Regions from separate parts of the Salinibacter pepae genome, predicted to be linked through region 2. Evidence: riboswitches for the same ligand, from Rfam matches in the RefSeq annotation. Region 2 holds a riboswitch; the other holds the start of a gene.
The links. A riboswitch is a leader RNA that binds a small molecule or an ion and turns the genes downstream of it on or off. The one in region 2 is predicted to bind cobalamin.

Region 1 (15,599 bases), 730 kb from region 2:
GGACGAGGCCGCCGCGGAGGCCGCGGTGGAGGCCGTCCGGGAGGCGTACGAACGGTACCGGGCCGCGGACGACTTCGTGGGCATGGACATGGCGCGCAAGTACCTGCAGATGGGCTTCACCCGGGCCATGCGGTACGCAAAGTATCCGGGCGGACAGAAGTACGACGACGACGGCACCCAGCGAGAGCCCGAAGAGTGGGCCGACCCGGAGAAGCGGGCGGCGGCCGTCGTCTTCCGTGACGCGTGGCAGGCCCTCACGGACGACCCCGCGTACCAGCGCCGGAAAGAACACCACCAGAACGAGGTGTACGACCCGGACGCGAGCCCGATGGTGGGCTGAGGGGGAGGGTTGGGGGTCGGAGGGGTGAGCGGACACGATGAAAGTGAGACAGTGATGGAGGACGATCCCGCGAATCATTTCTCGGTGTCTCTTGAGTGGCACTGGGTCGACCGTGAAGGGGTGCGACTGCATGTGCGGGCGGCGGGCCCCGAGGACGGCCCGCTCGTGGTGCTGCTCCACGGCTTTCCGGAGTTCTGGTACGGGTGGCGCCGTCAGATCCCGGCCCTCGCCGCGGCGGGCTACCGGGTCGTCGTGCCGGACCAGCGCGGCTACAACCGGAGCGACGCGCCGCGGGCCGTCGCCGCCTACGACCTGGACCGTCTCGTGGACGACGTGTGCGCGGTCATCGACGCCGCGGGCCGGGCTCGCGCCTCGGTCGTGGGGCACGACTGGGGCGCGATGGTGGGCTGGCACCTTGCCCACGCCCACCCGGAGCGCCTGCGGCGCCTCGCGGTCCTCAACGTGCCGCACCCCCGCGTTTTTCGGGACACGCTCCGCACGAGCCCCACGCAGCTGCTCCGGAGCACGTACGCGCTGTTCTTTCAGGTGCCCGGCCTGCCGGAGTGGCTGCTCGGGCGCAACGACGGCCAGGGCCTCGCCACGATGCTCCGGTGGAGCGGGCGCCCCGACACGTTTGCCGACGCGGACCTTGCGGCCTACCGCCGGGCGTGGCGCCGGCCGGGCCGGCTTCGGGGCATGCTCAACTGGTACCGGGCTGCGGGCCGGCGCGCCCTGCGGCGCATTCCGCCCTCGGATCCGATCGACGTGCCGACGCTCGTGGTGTGGGGCGCCCAGGACGTGGCCCTCGGCCGGCAGATGGCGGCCCCCAGCGCCGCGATGTGTGCCGACGGGCGCCTCCGGATAATCGACGACGCCACCCACTGGGTGCAGCACGACGCCCCGGCGACCGTCAACCGGCTGCTGCTCGGCCACCTAGAGGCGTAGGAGCGGAGGGCTGTGCGGACGTAACAGTGCCGGGGACCGGTACGTGGTCAGAACAGAGCCCAAAATTCTCACTCGGTCCGTCCTTTCCTCATGCCAACCGTCCAAGGAGCAGTAGGGCCGGTCGTCCGGCGGCTTCGGGCCGTGCCGTTCGAGGCAGTCTTCTGGACGGCGGCCCTGCTCGGTGCGGCCAGCATCGACCCGCAGGCCCCCGGCGGCATCAACCTGTGCCTGATCGAGCACCTGGGCCTCCCGTGTCCGGGCGACGGCCTGGGGACCGCCATCGCGCACCTCGCCCGTGGGCACTGGACGGCGTCGTGGAACGCGCACCCGCTGGCGGGCCCCGTCGTCGGCGTGCTCGCGGTGCACGTCGTGTCGCTGTGCCGGGCGGCGCCCGCCCCGGCCCGCTGAGCCTCCCATTCTCTTGCACCGACCGCTTCCCGTGCCATGTCCAACGTGCTCCGCTACCTCCCTGAACTCGAGGGCGACGAACAGGTCGAGGTCGCCCGCCTGCTCAACGACATGAGCGACGCGCAGGCCGAGCACTTCGCGCGCATCTACCGGTCGCGCCGCCGCGACCCGGCCCACATCCTGATTCTCGCGGCGGTGGGGTTTGTCGGCGCCGCGGGGCTACAGCGGCTCTACACGGAGAAGGTTGCCCTGGGGCTCGTCTACCTCTTCACGGGCGGGCTGTGCCTGATCGGGACGATCTACGACGTCATCAAGTACCAGGACCTCGCCGTCCGCTACAACCGGGACGTGGCGCTGGAGGTGGCCCAGACCGTGCGGCAGGTGTACGACACCACCGATGATTCGGGCGGGGCCCAGAAGTGAAGGCCCCGGAGCCGGCCTTCTTATGGGGGGCTGTGCGTTGAGGGGGGGGCACGCCCAGCTGCACGGAAGAGAAACCGTCTCGCCCCGAGTCTCCCCGACGTGCACTCCCCCCACCGACAACGCGCTAGTCCCGAATCTGCAGGCGCTGGCCGGGACGGATGCGCGTGCCGCTGAGGTCGTTCCAGGCCTGGAGCTCCCGGATGGACACCCCGAACCGTTGCGCAATCTCCCCGAGCGTGTCGCCCCGAGTCACGCGGTAGGACGTGGGGGCGGAGGCGGCCGTTTGGGGGCTGGAGGCGGGGGATGCGTCGGGCGGCCCGGACGTCGTGTCCGACGGGGCACGGGCCGTCTCGATCGCGTCGAGCGGGCGCGTGGGGGGCGACGTGTCGTACTGCACGCGTAGGGGGCGCCGCTGGTCGGTCGCACTGAGGGCGCTCGCGTACTCCTGGACGGGCACCACCAGCCGGTCGCCCGGGCGGATGATGGCGCCGTCGATGCCGTTGAGCCGCTTCAGGGTGGCGGTGGAGGTGCCGAAGCGCACGGCAATCTCGGAGAGCGTATCGCCCCGGCGCACCGCGTAGGTGGTGGCCGGCTGCTTCTTCTCGTCCGGCAGCGCGGCGTAGTTCCAGGCGAACCGCGGGTAGCTGCCCAGCGGAATGCGCACGTAGTACCGCTCCTTGGAGGGCGGCACGCGGCCCCGCCGCAGCTCAGGATTGAGCGACGCGATGGCACTGCGCGTGGTGTCGGCGAGGCGGGCCACGGTGCGGAGCGAGAGGCGGCTTCCGTGTACCGGGACGTAGTCGTAGGCGAGCGGCGAGGCCGGTTCGGGCGGGGCGAGGTCGAACGCCTCGGGGTTCTCCATCACGCGGGCCGCGGCGATGAACATGGGCACGTAGCCCTGCGTCTCGCGCGGCAGGTACTCGTGGGCGTCCCAGTACGACGGGGCCTCGGCGTCGGCCCGGCGGAGCGCGGAGCGCACACAGCCGGCCCCACAGTTGAAGCCGGCCAGGGCGAGGTGCCAGTCGCCAAACTCGTCGTACAGGTCGCCCAGGTGCCGGGCGGCCGCCCGGGTGGCCTTTTCCGGGTCGCGCCGCTCGTCGACCCACGCGTTCACGGTGAGGCCGTACCGCCGGCCGGTGCCGGGCATGAACTGCCACATGCCCACGGCGCCGGCCCAGCTCCGGGCGTCGGGGTTGAGGCCGCTCTCGATCATGGCGAGGTACTTCAGCTCCTGCGGCACGCCCTCCTCCGCCAGAATGTGCTCGATCATGGGCCCGTATACCTGCACACGCCGCCGCCAGTGGTTGACGTGCTCGCTGGGCTCCTCCTCGAGGGCGGTCGTGCTCTGCTTCACCAACCGGTTCGAGGTCATCGGAATCTCGGTCCCCTCCACCTCGGCCTCCGGACGGACGGGGGCGCCCTCCAGGAGCGGATTTTCGACGTCCTCCAGCTCCGCGAACAAGCGGGCCCGGACGGAGAAAATCTGCCCCCGGGCCAGGAGCGTCGAGTCCGGGTCGCTGGGGTAGCCGTGGAAGCGCCGGTACTCGGCCGTGAGCCCCCCGTAGACCGACCGGACGGTGTTTTGCTCGAGGGCCTCCGGTCGGGTGCGGAGCAGGGTGGCCAGTTCCGCCATGGCCTGGTTCAGGAGGTGGGCCCGGCGCGTGCTGTCGTCCGCGGCCAGGAGCTCCGACTCCAGGGCGTACAGGCGCGCCACCTCCGGGGCGAGGGCGGTGGTGTCCGTGTCCGCCACCAGGATCGTATCCGCGGGCACCCGCTTCGGCTCGGGCGTCGGGGCGAGCGAGGAGAGCGAGCCGCCGCAGCCGGCGAGCACGAGCAGGGCGAGGCCGGCGCAGCCGCCGCGGAAGAGGGCACGAGAGAGAACGGTCGGCATGGGGGGCAGAGGGAACGAGGGAACAGCGGGAGGGGCCGAGGGCAGGATGATGGATACGGAATCCGCGGCCCATCGTCAATGCGATGCGTCGGTGCCGACGGTGAATATTCTCTACGAGGGCGGTCCGCCGGCCGCAGAGGCCCCCGCGTCCGATGCTCGCGTACGGGCAATCGAGCCCGCCTCCACAAAAATGTACCGGATGCTGGGGTGGGCCTCCCGAATGGCGCGCTCCAGCCGATCGACGGCGGCCTCCACGGTGTTGGCATCGAGGTCGTCCCGGAAGCGCAGGTCCATGTTCAGGAGGAGGGCGCGAGGGCCCATGTGCATCGTGAGCAGGCGCTCGACCGACGCGATGTCCGCGTCGTCGTGGGCCAGCCGGCGGATGTCGTCCCGAATCTCGGGGGCCGCCGCCTCGCCGATCAGGAGCTTTTTGCTCTCCCAGATGAGAAAGGCGGCCACGCCACACAGGATGAGCCCGATGATGATGGAGGCAATCCCGTCGATCACGGGCATGTGGAGCAGGCTCGCAAGGTGAATGCCAACGAGCGCGACGACGAGGCCGGCCAGGGCGGCGGTGTCCTCGAACACGACCGTGAAGGTCGTTGGGTCCTTGCTCGTCACGATGGCTTTGAAGAAGGGCGTGTCGCCGCGCTGCTTCTTGAACTCCTGAAGGGCGGTGCGCAGGGCGAGGGCCTCGAACACGATGGCGGCGCCGAGGACGACCGTGTTGAGCGTGAGGCCGCCGACCGTGATGCCGAGGACGGAGGTGGTGCTGGCGCCGCCGTGGCCGGGATCGAGCGTGTGGAGGATGCCTTCGTAGAGAGAAATGCCGCCGCCGAGCCCGAAGATGAGCACCGCGACGACGAGGGTGTAAAAGTAAAGCGACTTGCCGTAGCCGTAGGGGTGGTCCTCGTCTGGGGGCCGCTTGCTGCGACGAATGCCGAGCAGGAGCAGGCCGCCATTGCCGGTGTCCACGAGCGAGTGGATGCCCTCCGCCAGCATCGCGGAGCTGCCGCTGACGGCCGCCCCGAGAAACTTGGTGACGGCGATGGCGAAGTTGCCGAGAATCGCGGCGTAAATTGCCTTCTTCGACGAGGCCATGTTGGTTTGGGCGCGGGGGGGAAGAGCGTGGAGTGGAAGGCGTGGGGGAGAGGGCGCGGCAGCGTGGGGGGACAGAGGCCCGCGTGCTCCCGCGCTCCCAGGCCCCCACGCCCTCAATCCAGTGCGTAGGGAGCAGTTCGTCCCGTGAAGGCTGAAAGAATTGGCATCGGTGGTACGAAGGGGGAGAAGAGGCGTTCGCCGGATGTCCGAGACCAGGTGTCGCCGGGAGGTCGCCCGGGCGCCCCTGCCGGACACGACCACGAGCGGGCGGCCGCGTCGGCTCGGAGATGGCCCATCTCCACGCGCTGGTCGTGGAGGGGGGGGCGACGCCAAGAGCAGGCGATTTTCAAGTGCAGGCGGGCACGCCATGATGCAGGACGTGTTAGGGGGCTACGAGCACCACGAACATTTCCGAAACGTCGTGTCGTAGGAGTGCGGGACGCCGTAGAAGATTGAGCCCCTGCCTCCGTGTTCTTCATAGCCGCCCCCGCTCGATGGACGTCACCCACGCCGATCCCACGCACGTCCTCCAGTCCGTCTTCGGGTACGAGACGTTCCGCCCGTACCAGGAGCCGGTGGTGCAGCGGCTCGTGGACGGCGGAGACGCGCTCGTGCTCATGCCGACGGGCGGCGGGAAGTCGCTCTGCTACCAGATTCCGGCGATGGTGCGGGACGGCCCCGGCGTGGTCGTCTCGCCGCTCATCTCGCTGATGCAGGATCAGGTCGACGCCCTGCAACAGGTCGGGGTGAAGGCGGCGGTGCTCAACTCCAGCTTGGGCCGCAAGGAGCGAGAGGCGGTGGAGCACCGGCTCACGGCGGGCGAGCTCGACCTCTGCTACGTGGCCCCCGAGCGGGCCACCCGCGACCGCTTCAAAACCCTGCTGTCGCGGGCCCGGCCGTCCCTGCTCGCCATCGACGAGGCCCACTGCATCTCGCAGTGGGGGCACGACTTCCGCCCCGAGTACCTGGCGCTGGCCGACCTCCGGGGCGAATTCGCGCAGATTCCCTGCATCGCCGTCACCGCCACTGCCGACCCGCCCACGCAGCGGGTCGTCCTCGACCGCCTCGGCATGACGGACGAGGACCGGTTCGTGGCCGGCTTCGACCGCCCCAACATCCGCTACGTGGTGGAGCCGAAGGGAAACCGGCCCCGTCAACAACTACACGAGTTTATCGAGCGGGAGCACCCCGGCCAGAACGGCATCGTGTACTGCCTCAGCCGCAACGGCGTGGAGACGACCGCCGACTGGCTGACCGACCACGGCCACACCGCCGTGCCCTACCACGCCGGCCTCTCCGACCACAAGCGCAGCGAGCACCAGGACCGCTTTCTCCGCGAGGACGGCCTCATCGTGGTGGCCACCGTCGCGTTCGGGATGGGCATCGACAAGCCCGACGTGCGCTTCGTGGCCCACCTCGACGTCCCCAAGACGCTGGAGGCGTACTACCAGGAGACCGGCCGCGCCGGGCGCGACGGCCGCCCCGCCACCGCCTGGATGGCGTACCGCCGCGGGGACGTGGTCCGCATGCGGCAGCTCATCGACGACTCCGCCGAGAACGACGAGCACCGCTGGACCCAGCGCCACAAGCTGAACGCCCTGCTCGGCTACTGCGAGGCGCCGGACTGCCGCCGCAAGGTGCTCCTGAACTACTTCGGCGAGGACATGGGGGGCGACACGTGCGACAACTGCGACAACTGCCTGCGCCCGCCCGACACCTGGGAGGGCACCACGGCCGCCCAGAAGGCGCTCTCCTGCATCGCCCGCACCGGCCAGCGCTTCGGCAGCGGCCACGTGACCGACGTGCTGCTGGGTAAGGACACCGAGAAAATCCAGCGCCACGACCACGACACCGTCTCCACCTACGGCATCGGGGCCGACCGGTCGAAGGCCGAGTGGCGCTCCATCCTCCGGCAGCTGGTGGCGAAGGGCATGGCGGAGGTGGACGTGATGGGGTACGGCGCGCTCACGCTCACCGAAGACTGCCGCCCGGTGCTGAAGGGCCGCGAGACGGTCGCCTTCCGCGACGGGGCCGCGGCGTCGGCCTCGCCCAACACCACGAAAACCGGGGCCGACGATCCCCTCCCGGCCGACGGCCCGGAACGGGCGCTGTTTGAGGCCCTCCGGGAGCGCCGCACGCAGATCGCCACGGACCAAGAAGTGCCGCCCTACGTCATCTTTAACGACAAAACGCTCCGTGCCATGGTGGAGCACCGGCCGCAGACCAAAAGCGACTTCCGCGCCCTCCACGGCGTGGGGGACGTGAAGCTGGAACGGTACGGCCGTCAGTTCCTCGACACGATCCGCGAGCACACGTGAACGCACGAAGCACGTACGCACGAAGCACGTGGACGCACAGAGGTAGCTCAGTGTCGTCTCCCCCCCAAAAAGGAGCCTGAGGGAGAGGGCGGTGTGACGAACGCGGGGCTCTGTGCGGCCATACGGATTCCAGAGCCGTTTCTCCCATTTGGACATCAAAGGCCCATGCACCGAACCGTGTCTGCCGGGCTCCGGCTTGTGCTGCTCGTTGGCGTGCTGTTGATCACCGGAGTGAGTTCGGGACAGGCGCAGGCCCCCCGCGGGGCGGGCGACGGGACGGCGGCCCTCGAAGGCTGGCCCCGCTCGCTGCTCACCCTCCTCGACGAGATGGGACAGGACGCGCCGTACCTGCTGCCCCGCATCGACTCGATGGCGCTCGACTACCGATACGCCGCGACCGACACCACGTCGCGGTGGTCGTTCGTCGTGAGTTGGCGCCCCGCCGAGCGGGTGCTCTACGAAGGCGAGGTCCTGCCCTGGCGCGAGCGGCCGGCGGGCATCCGCATGACGAACGTCGAGCTCCGGGCCAACGTGCGGGTGGGCGGCGAGAAGCGCGCCGAGATGATCATCGGCGTCGACAGCATGGCGCTCCGTCCCGTCCCCGACCGCTTTGCGTTCAACGTGACGGTGCGCCACGACCGCGTCTTCCTCGACACGTCGCCCACCGAGGCGCGCCGCATTCTGTCAGAGGGGGCGACGCTGGAGGGGCTCGTCGTCGAACGCATGGGCTTCGCGTCGGACGCCGAGCAGCGCCGGTCCAGCACAGGAGACCGAGAGGCCCGCGAACGGCCGCCGGAGCCGTCCCGATCGCCGAGCCTCTACAGGCCTCGGTCGCGCATCTCCCTCGGCTGGCGGGTGGCGCCGCGCCCGTACTACGTCGGGGGGCAGGACGAGGACGACGCCCGCACCCGACGCCCCCGAGGGGAAACGGTGGGCCGCTCGGCGGCGGACACGGAGCGGTCGGAGAGGACGGGCCGAGACGAACAACCAGAGGGGGAACGGGGCGCCAGGGATGATTCCGGGGAGGAGGGCGAGGACGACGAGGCAGACACGGAGGGCCGCTCCCGCGTTGAGGAGATGCTCTCGGACGAGGACGACGAGGAAGACGACGACGAGGAGGAGACCGACCTTGGCATTCCCGCGCTCGGGGCGGCGGCCGCCGTAGGCATTGTCGCGTTTGCGGGGGGCACGGCCGGCCTGTACGGGCGGGGCGACACCCCCATCGGATTGGCCTCCGGCTACACGCATCCACGGGGCGGCGTCCAGCTTCAGGCAGCCGTCAACAGTGCCGTCCTGGAGGACGGCCCCGATCAGGAACTCAGCGTCCGCGCCCTTGGCTTCTACGACGTGTTCGACTCGCGCGTCCAGCCGGCCTTCGGGCTCGGGGTGCACATCGACCCGCAAGCGGGGCGCGACTGGGATCCGGTCGTCTCGGCCGGGGTCGTGGGCAACCTCGGACGGGTCGTGCTCTACGGCGGGCTCGATGTGGTGCAGGGGGCGCCCGAGATTGGCATTGCGTACAACTTCCGGTACGGCGGCGGGGACGAATGAGCGCCCGTGGCGGGACAGAGGGGATGCCCCTGTCTATGACGCCCCTGTCTACTAGGAGGGAGCCGGGTCAAAGACCGGGGGGCGACCCCCGTGCGTCCTGTCCACGCGGAGCGGCGCCGAACAGGAATCCCCCAGCGTGATCAATAACAGTAATAGAAAGCGGTCCCCTGGTACGAGGGCGCCGACGTCGGTCCGTGGCCGAAGACCGTCTCGGCCTGCCCCGGGCAGGTCAGCGTCCGCATTTCATCGAGCTGGGGGATGTCTCTAGTGGCGAGGGCTCGGTCGAACGCCTGATTGAAGCCACCTGGTTGGGAAGCAGCGACCGAAAGCCCCCAGATCCGGACAACCACGGCAGGGGGCCGCTTTCGTCCGTCCCTTGGTGCGAGGGTGTGGTCGAGGGAGCACCGCCCCCATTTCTACGACCGTCAGATCACCACCCGCTCCGGACGAGAATTTCTCGTATGTGGAGCCGGTTCGAAGAGGAGACCCAGGCTCCGTGAGATTCTGTGGCGGCGTGAGGCCAGACGCACACGGATCGAGGAATTCACAAAGCCACGTTCCCGCACGACCTTCCCGCATCGGCGCTGAAGAAGGGTTTTCGCAGTGAAACAATAACAGTAATAAGCAGCGGTCATTTGATACTTTGGCGCCAGAAACCTACCGTACAAGACACGCTTAGTGAGCACGTGCTCTCCGGGGTCGTGCTGTCGTGGCACGGCGGTAGGAACGCGCCGATGGGCGCTCCTGCGTCACGGGGAAAGTCCGGTGGAAGGCCGGCGCTGCCGCGCAACGGTTCCAGCCCGAATGCCCGCTCGGAGAGCGATCACGTCCCTTGCCGGCCGCCCGGTCGGAGAGGGAAGCCCTGCGCGTCTCAAGGGCATGTGGTCCGCGGCGTACGAGTTGATTGACGGCATTGGCCGGACCGTTCCGGGCAGTTCGCTCCTGCTGCCGGGGGCAGTCCTGTATTGCATCGCCTCTCTCAGCGCGCCCTGACCTCCGCGACGCGCGCCAACCGTCCGAGGTCCTTTTTCTACTAATCGAGCGCTCAGCTATGTCCCAAAATCCTTCTTCTCCAGACTCCGCAGCGGCCGATGTGACCGCCCCGGCCGAATCGACCAACGGGCACGCCTCCAACGGCCACCGCGTCAACACCCGGTCGGGACGAAACGGGTCGCGCCAGTACCAGCTGTCCAACAGCGACCTTATCACGGACGACCGGACGAACGACGACATCTTCGAGACCGAGATCTCCGAAGAGGTCTACGGACAAAACTACCAGTACGGCACTGACGACCGGGTGCCGGACACCTGGTACCGCAACGCGCGGGCCATGGCCCAGGTCGAAGACGACACCGACGTGTGGACCCAGCGCTTCTATCAGCTTCTGAGCGGGAAAGGCCTGGGCACCGGCCCCTTCCCCTTCACCCCCGGCGGCCGCATCTTCGCCAACGCGGGCACCGGCCTCGGCAAGGCCACGCTCATCAACTGTTTCGTATCGGGGTTCCAGGGCCACGACCAGGACTCGATGGACGAGATCCAGGCGGAGCTGACCCGCCAGGCCAAGATTCTGGCCTCGGAGGGGGGCTACGGGTTCTGCGCCCACATCATGCGGCCCCGCGGGGCGCGCATCGGGGGCGTCGGATCGATGACGCCCGGCGCGGTGCAGATGCTCGACGTCTGGAATAAGCAGGCCGCCACCATCGTCGCCGGCTCCGGCATGAAGTCCGACCGCGACGACGTGAAGGACAAGATCCGGAAGGGCGCCCAGATGGTGACCATGGGCATCTGGCACCCCGACATCATCGAGTTCATCGAGGCGAAGCAGGAGCCCGGGCGCCTCCACAAGTTCAACATGTCGGTCCTCATCACCGACGCGTTCATGGAGGCGGTCAAGAACGACGACACGTGGGCGCTCCGCTTCCCGGACTACGAGAACGAGAAGGAGTTCTACAAGCAGCACTGGGACGGCAACCTGAAGGCCTACCAGGAGAAGGGCGGCACGGTGAAGACGTGGAAGGACCCGGCCACCGGAGAGCCCGCCGTCTACGAGGCGCGGGAGATCTGGAATCGGATCATGGATTCCACCTACAACCGCAACGAGCCCGGTGTCATCTTCGTCGACACCATCAACAAGGAGAACAACCTGGGCTACGTCGAGCACATCAACGCCACCAACCCGTGTGGCGAGCAGGTCCTCCCCGTCGGCGGCGTGTGCTTGCTGGGCAACCTCAACGTGACGCAGCTCGTGGACCGGGAGGCGGGCACGATCGACTACGACCTGGTCGACGACCTCGTCCCGCGTGCGGTGCGCTTCCTCGACAACGTCAACGACCTCAGCTACGTCCCGCTGGAGGAGCAGCAGCGCAACCTGCAGGAGAAGCGCCGCATCGGCCTCGGCCACTACGGCGACGGCTCGGCCCTCATGATGATGAAGACCCGCTACGGCTCCGAGGAGGGCGCCCGCGTGATGCGCGAGTTCCAGGAGCACCTCGCCAACCGGGCCTACCAGGCCAGCGCGCGCCTCGCCGAGGAGAAGGGCGCGTTCCCGCTCTTCGACAAGGACGAGTACCTGTCGAGTCCCTTCGTCCAGCGCCTCTCGGACAAGACGAAGGAGATGATTGGCGACCTGGGGCTCCGCAACAGCCACCTGCTTAGCATCCAGCCGACGGGCAACACCTCCACGTTGGGCAACGCGCCGTCGAGCGGCATCGAGCCGGTGTTCATGCACAGCTACATCCGGACGTCCGAGCAGCCGGCGCTGCCCGACGGCATCACCCGCCCGCCGATGTCCCCGAACGCCTACGAGGTGGGGCAGGACATCGACGCCGACGGCACGGCCTGGACCGCCGAGGAGCAGGGCGACGAGACGGTGCTCCGCTGCCAGGAAGAGGGCCACACCCACTGGCAGATTCACCCGACCCGCGACATCTGCAAGGACCAGGAGGTGAAGGACTACGCGGTGCGCCACATGGAGACGGACGGCACCTGGGACCCGGACGCCGACTGGGCCGTCACGACCCGCGACCTGGACGTGGACGACCACCTCACCCAGATGAAGGCCCTGGCGCCGTTCGTGGACTCCTCGATGTCCAAGACGGTGAACGTTCCCAACGACTACCCCTTCGAGGACTTCAAGGAGCTCTACAAGAAGGCCCACGACACGGGCGTCATCAAGGGCGTGACCACGTACCGGGCCGGCACCATGAGTGCCGTGCTTTCCGGCGACGACGGGGACGACGACCGGACCGTGCCCCGCACCGAGGCGCCCGACCGCCCGGAGACCCTGCCGTGCGCCATCCACCGCGTGCGGTACCAGGGCGACCACTGGACCATCCTGGTCGGCTTTCTGGAGGACCACCCCTACGAGGTCTTCGCGTTCAAGTCGGAAGGGGAGGCCCCGCTCTTCGGCGACGACAGCGAGCGTGTCGACGAGGGCTACATCCGGAAGAACGAGAGCCGCCACTACTCGCTTCTGGGCCCGGACGGCACGGTCGTGATCGGCGACATCACCAGTCACATGCCGTCCGACGACGTGCGCGTAGAGACGCGGCTCGTGTCCACGGCGCTGCGCCACGGCTCCAAGATTGACTTCCTCGTGGAGCAGCTTGAGAAGGCGGAGGGCTCGATTGCGTCCTTCGGCCAGTCGATGGCGAAGGCCCTGCGCGCCCACGCCACCGACCACGAGGTCACCTGCGACAAGTGCGGGTCCGCAAACGTGCGCCACGTCGAGGGCTGCATGGAGTGCGCGGACTGCGGGCACTCGCGGTGCAGCTAGGCCGCGCGCCGGTGCGGCAGTGGGGGCGCGGGTCGGAACGAGGCCGGTCCGAAGTGCGCTCCTCACACGTGATCGGGACGTACGAGAATGATTTTCGCGGCGCCCTCCCGATGTGGAGGGCGTCGCGTCGTTTTTTGTGCAGAAGGGAGTTGAAGAGTGATGCCAGCGTCAGGTCGTCCGTGGGTCGTCTGCAAATTTGGGGGCACGAGCGTGTCGAGCCGGGCCCGGTGGGACACGATCGTCGAGGTGGTACATGCGCACCGCGCGGAGGGGCGCGTCCCCTTTCTCGTCTGTTCGGCCCTGCAGGGCCTCTCGGATCAGCTGGAGGCGCTGTGCGCGCAGCTCGCGTCCGCTGAGCCCGGCGCCCCGGAATCGACGCTCGACACCATCCGGGAGCGGCACCGGGCACTGGGGCAGGACCTCGGCGTGGAGGCCGAGGCGGTGCTGTCGGGCGAGCTTGCGCGCCTGGAGCGGTGGGTCGACGAGATTCAGGAGACCGACGGGCCGTCGCCGCGGCAGCGGGCCGCCGTCCTGGCCACGGGCGAGCTGCTGTCGACCCGCCTCGGCGCGGCCTACCTGTCGGCCCAGGGGCTGCCGGCGGAGTGGCTTGACGCGCGCGAGTTCCTGCGGGCCACCGACGACCCGCACCTGCCGCCGCGGCGCCAGTACCTGGCCGCAAACTGCACGTCGCACGCCGACCCGGGGCTGCAGGCCCGTCTTGCCGACGCCCCGGAGGCCGTCTACCTCACGCAGGGCTTCATCGCGAGCAATGCCCTCGACGAGACCGTCCTGCTCGGGCGGGGCGGCTCGGACACGTCGGCGGCCCACTTCGCGGCCAAGCTGGAGGCCGAGCGGACCGAGGTATGGACCGACGTGCCGGGCCTGTTCACGGCGAATCCGGGCGAGGTGCCGTCGGGGCGGCTGCTGCGCCGCCTGGACTACGACGAGGCCCAGGAGCTGGCCACGATGGGCGCGCGGGTGCTTCACCCCCGTTGCCTCGACCCGGCGCGGCGCCACCAGATCCCCCTCCACGTCCGCAGCACCGAGGCCCCCTCCCTCGACGGCACGATCGTGAGCGGCGAGGGGCCCGATGTGGGGCCCCAGGTGAAGGCCATCTCGGCCAAAACCAACATCACGGCCGTCAGCATGGACACGCTGGGCATGTGGCAGGAGGTGGGCTTTCTGGCCGACGTCTTTCAGGTGTTCAAGCACCACGGCCTGTCGGTCGACCTGATGGCCACCTCGGAGTCGAACGTGACGGTGACGCTCGACCCGGTGGCCAATGCCCTCGACCCGGACATCCTCGACCGGCTGCTGCACGACCTGAACCGGTACTGCGACGCCGAGCTGATCGACCCGTGTGCCATCGTCAGCCTCGTGGGGCGCCACATCCGCTCTCTGCTGAGCGAGCTGGGCCCGGCGTTCGAGGTGTTCGACGAGCAGAAGGTCCACCTCGTCACCCAGGCCGCGAGCGACCTCAACATGAGCTTCGTGGTGGACGAGGACCAGGCCTCACGCCTCGTCCGCGAGCTGCACGCGCAGTTCTTCGGCCACCGAGCCCCGGACGCCGTCTTTGGGCCGCGGTGGCAGGAGCTGGTCGAGGACGGCACGCCCGAAGAGACGCCGGACGTGTGGTGGCGGGAGCGCCGCGAGGCCCTGCTGCGCCTGGCGGACGACGAGTCGCCGCGCTACGTCTACGACCCGGAGGTGGTGACGGCCCGCAGCGACGAGGTGCAGGGGCTCGGGCCGATCGACCAATCGTTTTACGCGGTGAAGGCCAACCCGCACCCCGAGGTGCTCCGCCTGCTGGAGCGGCGGGGCCTCGGCTTCGAGTGCGTGTCCCCCGGCGAGCTGGATCGCGTCTTCGAGGCGTGCCCGGGCCTCGACCCGGCGCGCGTCCTGTTCCAGCCCAACTTTGCAGCCCCCGCCGAGTACGCCGACGCCTTCGAGCGCGGCGTGCACGTGACGGTCGACAACGTGCAGCCCCTGGCCCAGCACCCGGACGTGTTTGCGGGCGAGGAGCTGTTTGTGCGGGTGGACCCGGGACAGGGCGAGGGCCATCACCGCAAGGTGCGCACGGCAGGGGCCCAGTCGAAGTTCGGGGTCGTCCCCGACGACTTGGGGCGACTGCGCGCGGCCGTCGACCAGGCGGGGGCGACCGTCGTTGGGCTGCACGCGCACGTCGGGAGCGGCATTACGGACGAGAACACGTGGGCCGGCCTCGTGGACCTGCTGGCCAGCCTCGCCGCCGAGTTCCCGGCCGTCCGTGCGCTGAACGTGGGGGGCGGGCTGGGCGTGCCGAATGCTTCGGGCGGCCGCCCGCTCGACCTCGACGCGCTCGACGCTGCCTTGGGGGAGGCCGCCGCCCGGCACCCGCAGTACGACCTCTGGATGGAGCCGGGGCGCTACCTGGTGGCGGAAGCCGGCGTGCTGCTGGCCCGCGTCACGCAGACGAAAACGAAGGACGCGGCGGCGTACGTGGGGCTCGACACGGGCATGAATAGCCTCCTGCGCCCGGCCCTCTACGGCGCCCACCACGAGATCGTCAACCTCAGCCGCCTCGACGAACCGCCCGCCATGACGGCGGACGTGGTGGGGCCGGTGTGCGAGACCGGCGACGTGCTGGGCCACGACCGCCGCCTGCCGCCCACGGAGCCGGGCGACACGCTGCTCGTGGCGACGACGGGCGCCTACGGGGCGAGCATGAGCAACCGGTACAACCTGCGCGAGCCCGCCTCGGAGGTCATGCTGGCCCCCGAACCGGCGTGAATCGTCAGAGTGTGGAGCGTAGTCCCACGGGCGGCCTCTCGTGAAAGGGGAGACATTGCGACTGCGGTGTCCCTTTGC
Region 2 (15,599 bases):
AGGTCGTCGATCGTCGTGTCCGACGGTTCCTCCTCGGGGGTGTCGTCGCCGCGCACGAGGGCGAGGATGGCGTTGTGTTGGACGATCATGTAGTTCGTCTCCTCGTAGCGCAGGTCGATCGCCTCATTGCCCATAAAGAAGGCGTAGTCGCCCGGGTCGGCCTGGAGCGGCAGGTACCGGACGGGCGTTTCGGACTCCTTCCAGGTTTCGCTCTCGCTGTACTCGGGATTCTGGGTCAGGTAGCCCGGCCCGGTTTTGACGACCCGCCCGCTCACCACCTCTCCCTGCTGGGATACCGACGCGGGCAGTACAAGACCGGTGTCCGTTTTGTCTTCGCCAGTCTGTGGCTCGATGAGAACGCGATCGCCGACGACAATCAGGTCCGCCATAAACAGGAGCGTGAACTCGTAGAGAGAACGGGGAACGGGACAAAAAAAGACAACGGACCCAACGGTGCCGTCGACTGCAGGTTCATGCTCCCGCTCGGTTTGCACAAAAACCATACGTGTCTTTGGCGCCGGGCCCGGACGAACGCGGGTGTCCTGGACTAGACGAACTGAAACACGGCGTAGACGAGAAGACTCACGACGCCCGCAGCAATGGCCATCAGCCGGATCGTGCGGTCAATCGGGTTCTCCATGGTGGGGGTGGAGGGACCAGAAGTGGTGAAGAAAAACACGATTGTCGGTTCCAAATGTACAAGATCGTCTCGTTTATTCAAACTGGGTGCACCGGAGGTTCATGCCTTCTTTTGAAAGCCGTTGCGGCTCGCAGGGCGACCCTGGCAGGGTGTGGAGGGCGGTGGATGAGCCTACGGGGCGTTAAAGTGGGCATGACCGCACGGTGCCCCTTATTCCGAGGGATGGGGGCGTGCCGCCGCGTCCACGTACCAGAGCAGCGCGGCCCGGGGGGCGACCTGGGCGGCCGGCAGCGACGAATCCTCTTGGTCGAGCACGCGGGCGAGAGCGTCTTCCTTCCCCGCGCCGGCCACGAGAAAAACGGCCCGCCGGGCGCCGTTGAGTACCGGCAGGGTGCACGTGAGACGGCGGGGGGGCTCGTGGCGGGGCGGAGCGGTCACGGGGCGGACCCACGCCTCGTCGGTGCGGCGCTGCTCGGGCGTGCCGGTTTCGGGGAAGAGGGAGGCCGTGTGCCCGTCGCCCCCGAGGCCGAGAAGGACCGTGTCGAATGTCGTGGAGCGGTCGGAGAACTGGTGCCGGAGCGTCTCCCCGTAGGCCGCGGCGGCCGCGTCGGGGGCGTCCAGGTGCGTCGGCATCGGGTGCACCTGGTCGGGTGGGATGGGGACGGCCTCAACAAGTGCATCATTCGCCATGCGGGCGTTGCTGTCCGGATGGTCGAGCGGGACGAACCGCTCGTCGCCCCAGAACAGATGGATCTGGGACCAGGGCAGGGGGCCCTCGGCCTCCGCCGCGAGCAGTTCGTAGAGGCGCCGCGGCGTGCTCCCGCCCGCCAGGGCGAGGGCGTAGTGGTCTCGTGCACGGAGGGTCTCCTGGATGTCGGCCGTCAGGTCCCGGGCCGCCGCCCGGCTTAGGGCGTCGAGGTCGGGAAACCGGCGAACGGCAGACGAGGGCGATGGGGGCATGTGGGGACGTGGATGTGGAACAAGGGCCGGATCCGTGCGGTGGCGTGGCGGCGGCAGGCTGCCATCGGCCCGGACGAGCATGGCAGTGGGACCGGCCTACGCCGGCTGCAGGCTGGGCTGGGGCGAGGTCGGCAGGGTGAAATAAAACGTGGAGCCCTCCTCCGGCGCGCTCTCAACGTGAAGTTCGCGGTCGTGGGCGGCGAGGATGTGCTTTACGATGGCGAGCCCCAGTCCGGTGCCCCCCTGGTTGCGAGACCGGCTCTTGTCCACGCGGTAGAAGCGCTCGGTGAGGCGGGGAAGGTGGTCCGGCGGAATGCCGATGCCGTCGTCCACGACCCGGATCACGACCTCGTCGTTTTGGCTCTCGGCCTCCAGCTGGACGGTACCGCCGTCCTGGTTGTACTTGATGGCGTTGTCCACCAGGTTCACGAGGACCCGACGGAGACGGTCGAAGTCGCCGTAGATCTGGGGAAGGTCCGGCGCGACTCGTTGCCGGGGCATAATGCCCTTCTCCTCCGCCCGAATCTCGACCGACTCGATCGCGGCGTCGAACAGCTCCGCCACGTTGAACGCTTCGTTCGACATGTCCAGCTCGTCCGTCTCGATCTTGGTAATGGTCGAGAGGTCGCGGGCAAGGCTGTCGAGGCGATTGGCGTGGTGGAGGATTTTTTTGAGGAACGTGCGGTTCACCGACTCGTCGTCCAGGGCGCCGTCCAGCAATGTCTCGGCGAAGCCCTGGACGGAAAAGATCGGTGTTTTGAGCTCGTGGGACACGTTTCCGATAAACTCGCGCCGGTAGCTTTCCATCGCCTTGAGCTCCTGGATTTCGGTTTCCAGGCTCTGGCCGGTGCGGTAGACCTCCCAGAGAAGCGTGCTCAGCTCGTCGCCGTGGGGGCCGGAGGGGGGCGTCTCGGCGGCAAACTCATGGGTGCGGATTTCGTGCAGGACCCCCTGGAGGTGGCGGAGGCGACGGTGGAGCCAGACGTGACTCGCGGCGTAGACGAGGACGGCGGTGCCCAGTCCGAGCAGGGCAGCGCCTCCGCCGGAAGCGCTCGACGCGGCCACTGCTCCCAGCCCGGCGATGAGGCCCGCCGTGGCCCCAAGCTTCAGGCCCAGGCGGCTCACGAACGGGGGGAGCCGGGGAACAAATGACACGGGCTCTGCGGGGTTATCAGAAACTCAACATGCGGTTGGATCGGATCATACTTTCTTGCCCCAGCTGCGCGTTCCACTGTCCAGGGGGCGGAGGCGTTAACAAACCGAAAACCGTCTCCGGCGAGACGCTACGGGGCGCTGGGGAGGCCCGCCTCGTCGTCGAGGGCGGGCAGGCGGTCGAGGAGCGAGGAGAGGGGCGGATCGTGCGTCTCTGCAAATAGCTCGAACGACACGCGATCGCCGATGGTGTCGAGGGGCCGATGCTCCTCGATGACGGGGCGGTAGGTCTCGTAGCAGTGGAGGGCCTCGCGCCCCGTTTCCAGGTCCTCGTCCCGAATGGGGACCTGGCAGTCAATGAGCGCTGGGGGGGAGTGCGAGAGGTGGGGCGGTCGGTCTGCGTCGTCGGCCGGAGGGAGCGTGTAGAACGCGAGGCGACGGGGAGAGGCCGCCCCGTCTCGACGAAGGGCGCACACCGCGCGCTTCACGACGGCGTGGGCCACGAGGTGGTCGGGGTGTCCACTAATCCCGTGGACGGGGTACGTGACGACCACGTCCGGCTCGTGAGCGTGGATGTGAGAGGTCACCTCGTCCTCCAGCACCAGTGGATTGAGCTCGGCGAGCCCTCCGTCCGGGTACTCCAGGACAGTCAGGGAGCTAAGGTCCAGGGTGGCCGCCACCCCCTGCATCTCCTCGTAGCGGGCCGCCGCCATGTCCGCCTTCGAGTACCCGAGGCGCTCCCGTTGCGACGTGGCCTCGCCCCGCGTGAGGGTGAGCAGGTGCACCTCGTGCCCTGTGCGGCGCTGCCGGGCGAGGGCGGGCACCGGGCCGAAGCATTCGTCGTCGGGGTGGGGAAAAACGTACAGCAGAGAGGCCATCGGGGGGCGGAGGCGTTTCGAAAAACAGCACACGTCCTCCTATGCACGAGCCGCCCGCGTGGTCGCCGCGAGGGCCGCGCGGGGGGCATCAGGACGAGGCCGGTCCCGCGTCGGACTCCTCGTCCGCCTCGAGGACCTCGTGGAAGACGGTCTGCCCGGTTTCCAGCATCCGGTCCACGTAGGGGTGGCAGAGCTGGCAGTTTTCGCCGAAGGTGACGTGGGCCTGGAGCTCCTCGATCGAGTCCGCCCCCGTGTCTTCCGCCACGGCCTTCAGGGCCGCGAACGTTTGCTCGTAGCAGTAGCAGCGGTCGATGGTCATTGTGGAGGGGACGCGGATGGGAAAAGAACTACTGGGACGGCGAGGGATCCGGGGCCGGCTCGCGCCGCCAGGCCGTGTCTCGATGAGAGCGATCAACCGCGGCGTGGAAGCGGTCCGGGTGGAGGATCTCGGCCAGAATGTCGAGGGAGGCCGCCAGTCGGGGCCCGGGCCGGTTGAAAAAGTGATTGCCATCGGCCCGGTACACGTGGCCGGTCTGCACGGCCCGGAGGGCGGTCCACTGGGGGTTGGTCCGGAGAACGTCCAGCTCCGCATCGGTCCGGGACAGGCCGAACCCACACGCCATCACGACGATGCGGTCCGGATCGGCCTCGTGCAGGGCGTCGAGGTCGCCGCGGCGACGGGCAAAGACCGGCGTCCCGCCCGCCGCCTCCAGGAGCGTCGGGACCCAGCCCCCGGCCCCCATCAGCGGATCGATCCACTCCAGGGCCGCAACCGTGGGGCGGTCGGTTGCGTCAGCGGGCGCCACCGCGTTCGAGGTCGCCTGCATCCGGTCGCGCATCCGGCGCACGAGCCGGTCGCCGCGGTCCGGGCAGCCGAGGGCCGCGGCCACGCGCCGGATGTCGTCGCGCACGTCCGCCAGGGACCGCGGCTCCAGGGCCACGACCGTCGGGGCGCCCTCGATGCGATCGGCCACCGCCTGCTCGACCGTCGGTAGGGACACGGCGCACACCTCGCACTGCGACTGGGTGAGGATGACGTCCGGCTGCAGGGCGTTCAGCCGCTCCACGTCCACGTCGTAGACCGACATCGCCTCGTCGAGCAGGGCGCGCACCCGATCGTCAATCTCGCGGCTCGATCCCTCGAGCGGGACCTTCGGGGCGGTCAGGGCGGGCAGCGCCTCCACGCCGGGCGGGTGGTCGCATTCGTGCGAGCGGCCCACCAGGTCGTCCCCGTGGCCGAGGGCGGCCACGATCTCGGTGGCGCTGGGAATGAGCGACACAATCCGGGGCATAGGGCTGAGGGAGGGTTACGCTGAGGCAGTAGTCGTGTCCAACCGGAGCGCCGGCACCCCCCGCTTCAGCAGGGCGACCCCGCCGAACAGTGCGGTCACGTACACGGCGTTCCCCGCGAGGCTGTTGGCGAGGTACGGCAGGCCGGCGACGTAGCAGGCCCAGAGGCCGGCGGCCGTCGGCGGGTAGGTGTCGAACAGCCACCACATCCCGAAATTGGTGACCAGGAAGAAGAGTAGCGACCCGGCCACGGTGGCCCCGGCGATGCGCCCCACGCTCCGTTCCGACCGAAGCCCGAAGCCGAGCACGCCGATGGCCGCGAAGCCGCCGTAGACGAACGGCACGAGCGCGTGGAACCCAATCACGAGGTCGCCCAGCAGCAGGGCCACGAGGGCCACGCCGAGGCCGACCCACCGGTTCGCAAAGTGCGCCCCGCCAAAGAGCGCCAGCGCGGCGATGGGCGTGACGTTGTGCGGGTGCGGGGCGATGCGGGCCGCCGCGGCGAGCAGCACGATGCCAGTGAGGACGGCGAAGCGAATGAGGCGATCACGAGATCCCATGGGACCAATTCGGGGTGTTTTCGCAGGGAAGGAGCGGTAGGGCCATGCTGAGTGTCTACTGGCTATCGCGCAAGAAGGCGATGTGGCCCGGGGTGTTGCCGGTTTTGAAGCGTGTGACTTCGTCTCCACTTCGGTCAAGGATGAGCGCGGTCCCGTCCGCCGAAAAGAGCGGTCCGCCAGCGTCGCCAACGGGAAGGCGTGTCACGTATAGGTCTTGCGTAACGGCGTCGTAGCCGACTGCAGTGAGATTGACAAGTTCATCGTCCTGTGGAACCTCTAAAGTCGCGTCGAGCACGTTGGTGTCGGTATCTACCCGAAAGATCTCACCAGTTCCCCCCAACGGGGGGCCTCCGAACGTCTCGACCCCACTGATGGCATACAGTTCCTCAGCCCCCTCCGAGTAATACGCCGACTGGGTCGCGTTCGCCGAGCCAATGGGGGCACCAAGCTCTACCCGGTCTTTGATCGTCTCCTCGATCGGGCTTAGGAACAGCACCTCGGAAGCCTGTTCGCCCCCGCCCTGGCAGACCACCGTCACCTCGTTCTCGCCGTCCACGAACACGCTCTTGGGGTTATCACAGCCGGAGAGGGACAGCGTCGTGTTTACGGTGTCGGCGTCCGCGTCGAGAACCGAGAGGGTGCCGTCCGCGGAATTCGCGACGAACGCCTTCCCGCCGGCAACGCCGATGCCCCGAGGCTCACGCCCAACATCAACCCGTTTCGTGACCGAGTTGTCATCCAGGTCGACCACCGACACAGTGCTCGGCTCGGGGCTAAAGTTCTCGTCGAAACGGCTCAGGTTGGAAACGTACCCCTTGTCCGCGGTCGGAAAGGCGATGTACCGTGGGGGACGCGGGTTCGAAACTTGGTCAATCGGCCCGAGCTGATCGGTGTCGAAGGTCGTGATCCGGCCGGCATTGTCAGCCTGTGTGTTGTCGACGACGAAGAGGCGGTCGTTGTGCAGGGCCAGGCTGTTGATGAACGCCACGTCGATGTCCTCGAGGGTGGCCGTAGAGTCGGTGGGGTCGTAAAGCGTAAGGGAGCCGTCCTGAGCACTGAAGTTGCCCGAATTGGCGATCACCACGTCCGTCGTCACGCGGCGGCCATCGTCGTCATTCGAGCCAAAGAGGTCGCAGCCCGTGAGCGACAGGGCGGCGACGGCCAGGAATGCGATCCAGACGGCAGGGCGGCGCAGCCGCACGGTCGGAAGAGACGCGAGAACGGAAGACGAGAAAGAAGAACGCATCGTCGATAGAGGTCAGGAAGAGGGAAAGGAAAAACGAAGTCGAAGGGTGGCGTGGCGGGGGGGCATGGGGTAGAGCCGCACGATTTCGTAGCGGCGGTCGAGCACGTTTTTGACCTGCGCCTCCAGGGCGAGCCGGCCCGCATCGAAGGCCCATTCGTAAGCGGCCCGGACGTCAACCGTCTGGTACGGCGCGAGGGATCTCGATTCGTCGGCGGAGTAGAAGCGAGGGCCCACGAGCCGGCCCGTCGCGGAGACGGACAGTCCTTGCCATTCCGCGCGCCCCCACAATTTCCACGTCTGTCGGGGGACGTAGGGCAGTTGCGCCCCGTAGGCCGGCGAGTTGGCGTTCGCCCGGTTTTCGGCCCGGGTATGTGTGAAGTGGCTGCCGCCGGACAGAGACAGCTTCGAACGCAGTTGTTGCCTGCCCCGCACGCTCAGCTCCAGGCCCCGGCTGCAGACGCGGGACACGTTGGACGGGCTCCACACCTGCACGCCGTTCGCCACGTAGCTGGGCCGCCACACGATCTTGTCGGTCAGGCGTGTGGCAAAGGCGGTGGCCTCCACCGTGAGGAGGGCGTCGGGGCGCGCGAGGCGGAAGGACACGCCGCCTTCCGTGGTCCAGCCGTCTTCGGGCTGGAGCCCCGGGGTGCCCCCCGGCTCGTAGTAGCGTTCGTTGAAGGTGGGGTAGCGGAAGGCCCGCCCCACGAGGCCGCGGAGCGTGAGGCCGACATCGTCGAACGGACGCCAGCGGACGCCCAGGCGAGGGCTCGGCACGATGGTGGGCTCGCCGTTCGCCCCGATGGCGTCGAGTCGCACCGCCGGCTGGAGCTCAAACGGAGCGAGGGAGAGGGTCGCGTCCACGAACGTGGCTCCGGACACCCGGTCAACCCCTCCGTCCAGCGAGGCGTGATCGTAGCCGACCGTGGTGCCCGCCGTGATCGACCCGAGGGACGAGAGGGGATAGCGGAGTTCGGCGTCCGCGTCCGTGGCCGTCGTGACGGTCGTGCGGTCGGTCTGGGTCGGGGGGTTTCGGTAGCGCAGGCGGGAGCGCTGTCCCTGCGCCGAGAGCTCGAGGGTGCCTGCCCCGAGGGGCAGGGTGCCCTCCGTCCACACCCGCCCCAGCTCGTCCCACTGACGGGCCCCGCCGCTGCGTGCGCTGGCCGGCCCCGGAAGGCCGCGTCGCGCCTTCGTCCACCACCCCGACAGGCGCCACCGCTGCGTGTCCCCCCGCCATGTCCCCCGCCCGAAGAAGGTCATCGTGCGGGCGCCGGCCCCGTTCCGCCGCAGCGTCTGCGTGGGCACCAGAAACGAGTTGCGGTACTGAAAGTCGCCGTCCGTGCGGTAGTAGCGCCCCGCCACCAGCCCGGACCAGGAACCCTGCCCGCCCGACGCGAGGGCCGACACGTGGCGCTCGTCGTACGCGCCGCCGCCGCCCGCCACGCGGAGGAGCGGATCGGTCTGTGGGCGCAGCGTGCGGAGGTGGACGGTGCCGCCCAGGCTCCCGGAGCCGTGCCGGGCCGACCCGGCCCCGTGCTGCACCTCGACCGACTCGATCAGCAGGGTGGGAAGCAGCGACAGATCCACCTGGCCCGTCTGTGGGTTCGCCACGCGCAGGCCGTCGAGCAGCACCTGCGTCTGCGTGCCGCCCATGCCCCGCATCGAGAGGGTGGCGAGGCCCGTGCTCCCGTACTGCTTGACGAACGCCCCGGAGCGCATCGACAGGAGGTCGGCCACCGACTGCGCGCCGCTCGCGGCCACGGCGTCCGCGTCGAGGGTCGTGACGTGGGCGGCCGCCGGGATGGAGGCGGCGCGGTCCAGAACCCCTTCCACCGTCACCTCGGGGAGGGTTACGGACATTGCGATGGACGAGTCCGGCGGTTCCGAGACGACCGGGGGGCGCCGCGTCGTGTCGGCGGGGGCGGGCGCCTGGGCCCACCCGGGGACGGGCAGCAGGAACGCCGAAGCGATAAGCAAGACGAGTGCAGCCATAGAAAAAGCCCTCACCTCAGTACAGAGGCTCGGGCGGCTGCACGGGGCCCACAAAGGCCGCCCCCACGTCCGCTACAGGAGGGACGGATGGGGCAGGATCGGCGTCCGCTACAGACGGGACGCACGGAAGAACGGGGCCATAATCGGGGCAGGCACGCCACAAGCCTCTGGTCCCGGAGGTTGTTGGCGGTGAGAGAATCCGCGATGGCGGTCGGGATCCTCGTCACGCACACAGGCAGGTCTCCTGGCTCGTCGAACCCACGGGCCGCGGCGAACGCGGCGGCCCCGTGGTCAACGGACACGCTCGGCGGCTCCCCTTCCCGCCACGACGAGCCGTCCCAACGGTGGGTGTTGGGGTCACTCGGTCGGGCAGTGGCGAACCGCCTCCAGCGCGCGTCCGTCGTTCGATTCACAGTTGCGGGTACAGCCCCAGACTGGCCGTGGCGGAGGACTGAAGCGCAGTCGACAAGACGAGCTGAGCGCTTCGGCGTGCGCCAGGGCGGCACTGGTGTTCCCTTTTCATCCCGCCCGGCGGGCGCCGGGCGAGAACCTGTGACGTGTGTGAAAGAACGGGGTTCAAATACAGTCTCAATGTAGACGCTCGGCGCGGCAAAGCACAATCCCTTCACGGGATCTTTCGTGTACGCGCTCGGGGGGCGAAAGGCGTCACTGACCGCGGAGGCGCCGGGCCAGTTTCGCGGTGCGCGCTGTGTCGTGCGGGAGGGGGGCTTCGTCGCGGGGGAGCTCAAGGGAACTGAGGTCCGTCTCGTCTAGGGAGGAGAGCCCGCCGGACTCGTCGTGATCCGCGATCCAGGCCTCGCTGGTGACAATCGTTTCCAGGTTCTGCACGCGCTCCTGCAGGGCATCCCGTTCTGCTTCCAGGCGGGCGAGGCGGTCCTGTAGTCCGTCGATCCGGTCCTCAACCTCGCGCGTGGAGCTGCCCAGTTCCCGATGCTTGGTCTTGAATTTGAGCCACTCCTTGTACCCGGCGAGAGCGATGCCCAGGATGGGGATGGCGAAGACCATGACGACCGCAACCAGGGGAATGAGAGACATGGGCATGGCGCCGGGTTTGAATCGTTGAAGTAACACAATCATACGCCGCCGCCTTCATTCCTGTTGCACAGAGTGCAGTGGGCGAGGAGGGGCGCCGAACGAACGGCCCTGGGGGCCGAGGGGGCGGACACTTGATTTCGAGGAGTGCCCGCTTCACTTTTAGGAATGGAAAACAAAACGGGCACGTCCGCCCACCCCCACCAACTGCGCTCCTCGTTGTGTCTCGAGCCATTGCCTGGCACCTTTCGTTTATCGGAGCGGGACTTCTATGGATTGCCGGTCCGGCGTGGGGCGCCGCCCGTCCGACCCCCGACGACAGCCTTCGGCTTGGACCGGCGGCGCCCATTGCCGAGGTCCGGGTCGACGCGAACGCGGACGACGTGCCGGACCGGAGGGGAGAGACCGTGACGGTGGCGGGACGGGTCACGGCGGGGCGTGGGCGCCTGGCCGTGTCCCGGCCCCAACTGGTTGCGGTTCAGGACCGTACGGCCGGAATCCACGTGCGTCTGCCCGATGGCCTGGTCGTGGAGCGGGGCGACAGCCTTCGCGTCCGCGGCTCCCTGGAGCACGCTTACGGCCTGACGCGACTGCGGGGCGCCGAGGGGCGGGTCGTGGAGGCCGGGGCCCGCACGCCGGCCCCGCTTCCACTCACCGTGAACACAGCGGCGGGGGAGCAGCACGAGGGCCGGCTCGCCCGCGTGCGAGGGCGCATCGCCGGAAAGGGAACCAACCGGGGGGGCGACTACCTGCGCCTTCAGGCCCAGGGGGCCGCGTCGCCGGCGCAGGTTGAAGTGTTCGTGGCGGAGCGGCACGGAGATCGGTTTGGGCTGGATCGCTTCGCCGAGGGCGACGCGGTCGAGGTGACAGGGGTGGTGGGCCAATACGACCTCGAGGCGCCGTACGACGAATACCACCAAATCGAGCCCCGAGGCCGGGACGACCTTGCCCAGGTCGGATGGCCCTCAACCTATCTCCGAGCGGCACTTCTGATTCTTGCGGGCGGAGGGCTCGTGGGCGGGATTGTCGTGATTGGGCTTCGGGCGGCCGTCCGGCGCCGCACGAAGGAGCTGGAGGAACGCCGGGCCCGCTTTCGTCGGCTGGCGGAGGCCACGCTTGAGGGCATCGCCCTCCACGAGGCCGACGGAACGATCGTCGACGCGAATGCATCCCTGGCCCAGATGATGGAAACGGACCGGGAGGCCCTGATCGGGAAGGACATCACCGCCCTGCTCGCGTCGGCCCCGTCGGTTCATTTGGACCGGGCCGAGGGGAGGACCGACGCCCCGGTCGAGACCGAACTGGTCCATGCGGACGGCACGACGACCCCGGTCGAGGTCGAAACGCGGACCGTCACGACCGGCGACGAGCCTGTTCACGTGTGCGCCGTGCGGGACCTCTCCAAACGGAAGGAGTGGGAGGACGAGATGCTCCGTGCGAAACAGGAGGCCGAGCAGGCGGCTCGGCTCAAGTCAACCCTGATCCACAACATGAGCCACGAACTCCGCACGCCCATTACCACCATCACGGGCTACGCGGAAGTGATCATGGAGGAGGCCGAGGAGCCGCACCGGTCGTTTGCCCTTCAGATTCGGGAGAGCGGACGGCGCCTCTCGGACACGCTCCAGTCGGTGCTGGACATGGCGCAGATTGAGTCCGGCACCCTCGAGGTGACGGTGCAGGAAGTGGCGGTCCCGAGCGTGGTCCGTGACGTCGTCGACCGGCACGCGCAGGCGGTCGAGGAGAAGGCCCTTGCCGTCGATCTTGACGTGCCGGAGGACTGCACCGTGGCGACGGATCGCACGCTCCTCTACCGCATCCTCAACAACCTCGTCCAGAACGCCGTCAAATTTACAGATGACGGGACCGTTCGCATACGAGCCGAACCGGTCGAATTTGGGGTCCGGATCGGTGTGCGGGACACGGGCGTCGGAATTGCCCCTGCGTTTCGGCCGGACCTGTTTGAGCCGTTCAAGCAGGAGTCCGAGGGGGTGGCGCGGGAGTACGACGGGGCGGGATTGGGCCTCGCCCTCACGAAGCGCCTGGTGGACCTGCTCGGGGGCGCCATCGAGGTGGACAGCGCCAAGGGGGAGGGCAGTGCGTTCACGGTCGAACTGCCGTCGTTGACGGAGGCGGAGGCGTCCGCCCCGGCCGTCGCCGAGGGGCCGATGAACTGACTGCGGCGTCGATCCGGCGCGAAAGAGCTAGGGGGCGAGAAACCGCCGCACAGGGTCGACGAGCGCCGGCCCCAACTCCTCCGGCACGTAGTGGCCGATCGAGGGGTAGCGGCGCACGGTGGCCCCCGACACGACGTTCTGCCAGCGCCGCAGGCACGCCTCAGTGCCGAACGCCGGGTCGGCCATGCCCCAGCACAGGAGGGCCGGGCAGTCGCGAAGCCGGTGTCGCCGCGTCCACAGCGCCCGCAGCCAGTCGGCCTCGGCCCGGAGCGCCCGCGCAAACGCCCAGCAGGCGTGCCGGCGCGGCCGGGAGTCCAGGGCGGCGGCGTACGTGGCGATCCAGTCGCTCTGACGGCCGGCGCCGGTGGTCATCGGCATGACGATGCGCGCGAACGCATTGCCGTGCTCGACGGCGAGGCGGCCCGTCGGAGTGGCGAGCAGCCGACTCACGGCCCGAAGCACGGGCCGGTGCGTGAGCGGCCACGCCCAGGTGTTCATCAGCACGAGGCGCCGCACGGTGTCGGGGTGGCGGAGGGCGTAGGCCAGGCCGATCGGCCCGCCCCAGTCGTGCAGCACGAGGGTGAGATTTGAGAGCCCCAGCGAGCGGAGGAGCTGCTCGATCCGTGTTGCGTGCGCCGGAGGACGGTACGAGACGCCTGATGGCGCGGCCGAGCGGCCAAAGCCAAGGTAGTCGGGGGCGATGCACCGGTGATCCCGCGCCAGGTCGCGGAGGAGGTGGCGGTAGAGGCGGGCGCTCGTGGGGTTGCCGTGCAGGAAAACGACGGGCGGTCCACTGCCCACGTCGGTGTACGCGAGCGGGCCGGCCGGGGTGTGAACGGTCCGCGTGGCGTCCGGGGCGGTCGGGGCCGAGGGCATGGGACGAAGGAGATTGGGCCGGCGGCGGGCTTAGTCGAGCAGCGTGGGGGCCGACTCGTACTGGTCGGCCACGGCGCGGGCCTCTGTGGCCATCCGTTCCCGGAGCGCGCGCGGCTCCAGCACCTGGGCGTGGCGCCCCCAGCTTAGGAGCCACGGCATCACCTCGAGCACGTGATCGACGTTTAGGGTCAGCAGCAGCCGGTCGTCGGACAGATGCTCGCGAGACTCTACAGCGATGGACGACGGGACCTGCACGGTCGCAGCCGCCTCGTCGGCGAAGACGACCCGGACGCGCCGTCGGGACGGGGCCGCCGGGCCCTGCGAGCGCGCCCCGTAGCCGGCCGGGCGCTCGAACGTGGCGTCCGTCATGTTGAGGCCGCGGATGCGCTCCAGGCGCAGGTGAACCACATGCTCGCGGTCGTGACCGTACCCCACGAGGTGCCACGCGCTGCCCTGCCGCACCAGGCCGTACGGGTCGATGCGCCGCGTACTGGGGCCATCGTCGGACGCGCCCGCCAGCGTGGCCAGCAGGGTCCGCTCCTCCACGAGGGCGTGGCGCGCCTGTCGCAGCAGGCCGTCCGTGGCCGAGTCGCCAAAGACGTTGGACGGGACCAGGGACACGCTGCCGCGCAGGGAGAGCACACGTTCCCGGTCGTCGGCCGGGAGCACGTCTTCGATCTTGTGGCGGGCCGCCCGGGCCGCGGCCTGGTAGCGCCCGCTGAAGTTGCGGGCGGCGTAGGCACTGCCCAGAACGAGCATGACCGCCTCGTCGCGCGTGAGCCGGATGGGGGCGAGCAGGTAGTCGTCGGGCAGCCGGTAGCCCTTGCCCGGCACCCCCTGCAGCGGCACCCCGGCCTCCGCCATCGCCTGCACGTCGCGGTACACGGTGCGCTCGCTGACGCCGAGGGCGCGGGCCAGGTCGGTCGCGCGCGTCCAGGCGTCGGGCTCCAGCTGCAGCAGAATGGCGGGCCAGCGTTCGGAGGGCGTCATGGGCGAGGGGGCGGCGTCGCAACGGCTATGCGGACCCGCCAAGATAACCAAATTGACGCCGGACTTTCATCCTCCGGCTATCGGCGCTCTTCGGGCAGCCGGACGCCCGCCGCCACGTACGGGCGCGAGAGGTGCGACGGGGAAAAGGCCTTCTCCGCAAGGGCCTCGATCCGGCCTTCGGTCTCTTCGGTAAGCGCGTCCAGCCCCAGCCGCGTCCGGGCCGTGCGAAGGAATTGGGCGCGAGACTCGTGCAGGGCCGATACGCACGCCCCCATCGCCTCCGACGACGCCTCCCCATTGGTCTCTTGGGCCTCCAGCGTCGCCCGGGTGTTCACCAGTGCGTCGACCAGCTCCTCTGCACCACGGATCGTATCCTCCTCTAGCACAGCGGTCGCCCGGGTGAGGGCACTCGTGCATTCTCGGATGTGGTTGTCGGTCGCCTGCTTGATGTCGAGGAGTGTCTTCCCATCGAGCGGTTCGCGCAGCGGCGACCGCCCGAGGCCCATGCCGAGGTCGTCCGTCCCCGAGCCGATCGAGCACGGCTTGGTCGACGCCGAGCCGTTTTCCGAAAGCTGTGCTCCTATCCGAAGGCGCTCTTCGTAGGCGTGGAGAGAGGCCAGGGCCGACGAAATGCGTTGGTCGATCGTACAGACGTGTTCGATTCGTTGCTGAAGGGCCGTCGGGGCGGGCGCGTGATCGGCGTGCCTGTGCAACATCCATCCAATCAGGATCCCCACGAGAGGCCCCGACACTGCCATCAATGCCGTCACGGAGCTGTCGGTGCTATTATGACTGTGACACGAGAAATGTGCTCAAAATGGCCTGCATCCCCAAATTTATGCCGCCAGACTGATCAAACGTACAAAAAGTTTTTCGAAGGGTGTCAAGTGGATGCTGTGAAGGATCTGTGCAGGGAGGCGCTTCGGGTTGACGATGCACGGCCGGGCGTCCACGAGGGCATTGGGGGCCGAACGACGTCGAGCCTGGCGGGCGACCTAAGACGACGGCTCTCCCGCCCAGACAAACTCAAGGAGCGGCCGAACATCCCGGGCCATGCGGGCGACCTCTCCCGCAAAGTCCGGGGACTGAAGGGCGTCGTCCGGGTAGTCCCGCTTGACCACATAGTTTTTCCACTTCAGGTACGGGGCAATCGAGGTGTCCCGGTGGTCGCTAAATTCCTTCGGCATGCCCGTGAGGGTGTCCTCCATGCTGTGGACAGGGAGGCCGCGGGCTTCCATCTCGTCGAGCAGCTCGACGAACCGCTCCGGTTCCGCCGCGATGCGCTCCCGAACGGGGCGGAGGTACGGGACGCTCGGCTGGTAAAAGCCCGCCCCCAGGAAGCAGTCGTCCGGCTCCACGTGCACGTAGACGACGCCACTCTCGTCGCGCTGCCCCGAGCGGTCGAACACGCCGCTGACGTGCGTCTTGTACGGCGTCTTGTCGTCGGTGAAGCGCATGTCCCGGTGGATCCGGAACCGAGACTTCTTGGGATGGGCGGTGAGCGGAAGATCCGTCTCGGCAATGCGCCGCGCGCCGTCGGTCAGCAAAAGCTCCAGCGGGTCCTTCAGCTCCGCCTCGTAGGTGTCCTTGCGCGCCTTGAACCAGTCGCGGTCGTTGTTCTCGGCCAGGGCGCGGAGAAACGCGAATGCCTCAGGGCGGAAGCCCGGGAATGGGGGACGCGATAGGAGCTCAGCCATCGGGGGAGCCGCCGGGAAATGTGGGAACGAAACGGAGAATGGTCCACAAATCACCAACGAGTCGGGCGGGACCGGTCTCCAGTCCCTTCTC

Region 1: linked by a shared signal. The riboswitch ahead of OJA40_RS09590 (adenosylcobalamin-dependent ribonucleoside-diphosphate reductase) and the one ahead of OJA40_RS12635 (TonB-dependent receptor plug domain-containing protein) in region 2 are both predicted to bind cobalamin.

Annotation. Positions count from the first base shown of each region.
Region 1 covers NZ_CAMTTE010000001.1:2,280,104-2,295,702, forward strand. The annotation lists gene OJA40_RS09550 (DUF4385 family protein) at 1-340, shown strand, start outside; gene OJA40_RS09555 (alpha/beta fold hydrolase) at 395-1,285, shown strand; gene OJA40_RS09560 (DUF2752 domain-containing protein) at 1,376-1,693, shown strand; gene OJA40_RS09565 (TM2 domain-containing protein) at 1,730-2,116, shown strand; gene OJA40_RS09570 (lytic transglycosylase domain-containing protein) at 2,241-4,007, opposite strand; gene OJA40_RS09575 (cation diffusion facilitator family transporter) at 4,119-5,108, opposite strand; gene recQ (DNA helicase RecQ) at 5,603-7,426, shown strand; gene OJA40_RS09585 (hypothetical protein) at 7,592-8,977, shown strand; adenosylcobalamin-variant (AdoCbl-variant) riboswitch at 9,719-9,795, shown strand; gene OJA40_RS09590 (adenosylcobalamin-dependent ribonucleoside-diphosphate reductase) at 10,029-12,752, shown strand; gene OJA40_RS09595 (bifunctional aspartate kinase/diaminopimelate decarboxylase) at 12,912-15,521, shown strand.
Region 2 covers NZ_CAMTTE010000001.1:3,011,892-3,027,490, forward strand. The annotation lists gene OJA40_RS12595 (co-chaperone GroES) at 1-389, opposite strand, end outside; gene pgl (6-phosphogluconolactonase) at 851-1,600, opposite strand; gene OJA40_RS12605 (sensor histidine kinase) at 1,697-2,755, opposite strand; gene OJA40_RS12610 (PIG-L deacetylase family protein) at 2,884-3,630, opposite strand; gene OJA40_RS12615 ((2Fe-2S)-binding protein) at 3,719-3,949, opposite strand; gene OJA40_RS12620 (cobalamin-binding protein) at 3,978-4,922, opposite strand; gene OJA40_RS12625 (DUF6580 family putative transport protein) at 4,938-5,480, opposite strand; gene OJA40_RS12630 (YncE family protein) at 5,536-6,726, opposite strand; gene OJA40_RS12635 (TonB-dependent receptor plug domain-containing protein) at 6,739-8,715, opposite strand; cobalamin riboswitch at 8,933-9,283, opposite strand; gene OJA40_RS12640 (hypothetical protein) at 9,382-9,771, opposite strand; gene OJA40_RS12645 (sensor histidine kinase) at 9,990-11,945, shown strand; gene OJA40_RS12650 (alpha/beta fold hydrolase) at 11,973-12,821, opposite strand; gene OJA40_RS12655 (helix-turn-helix transcriptional regulator) at 12,852-13,811, opposite strand; gene OJA40_RS12660 (hypothetical protein) at 13,889-14,527, opposite strand; gene OJA40_RS12665 (DUF2461 domain-containing protein) at 14,807-15,508, opposite strand.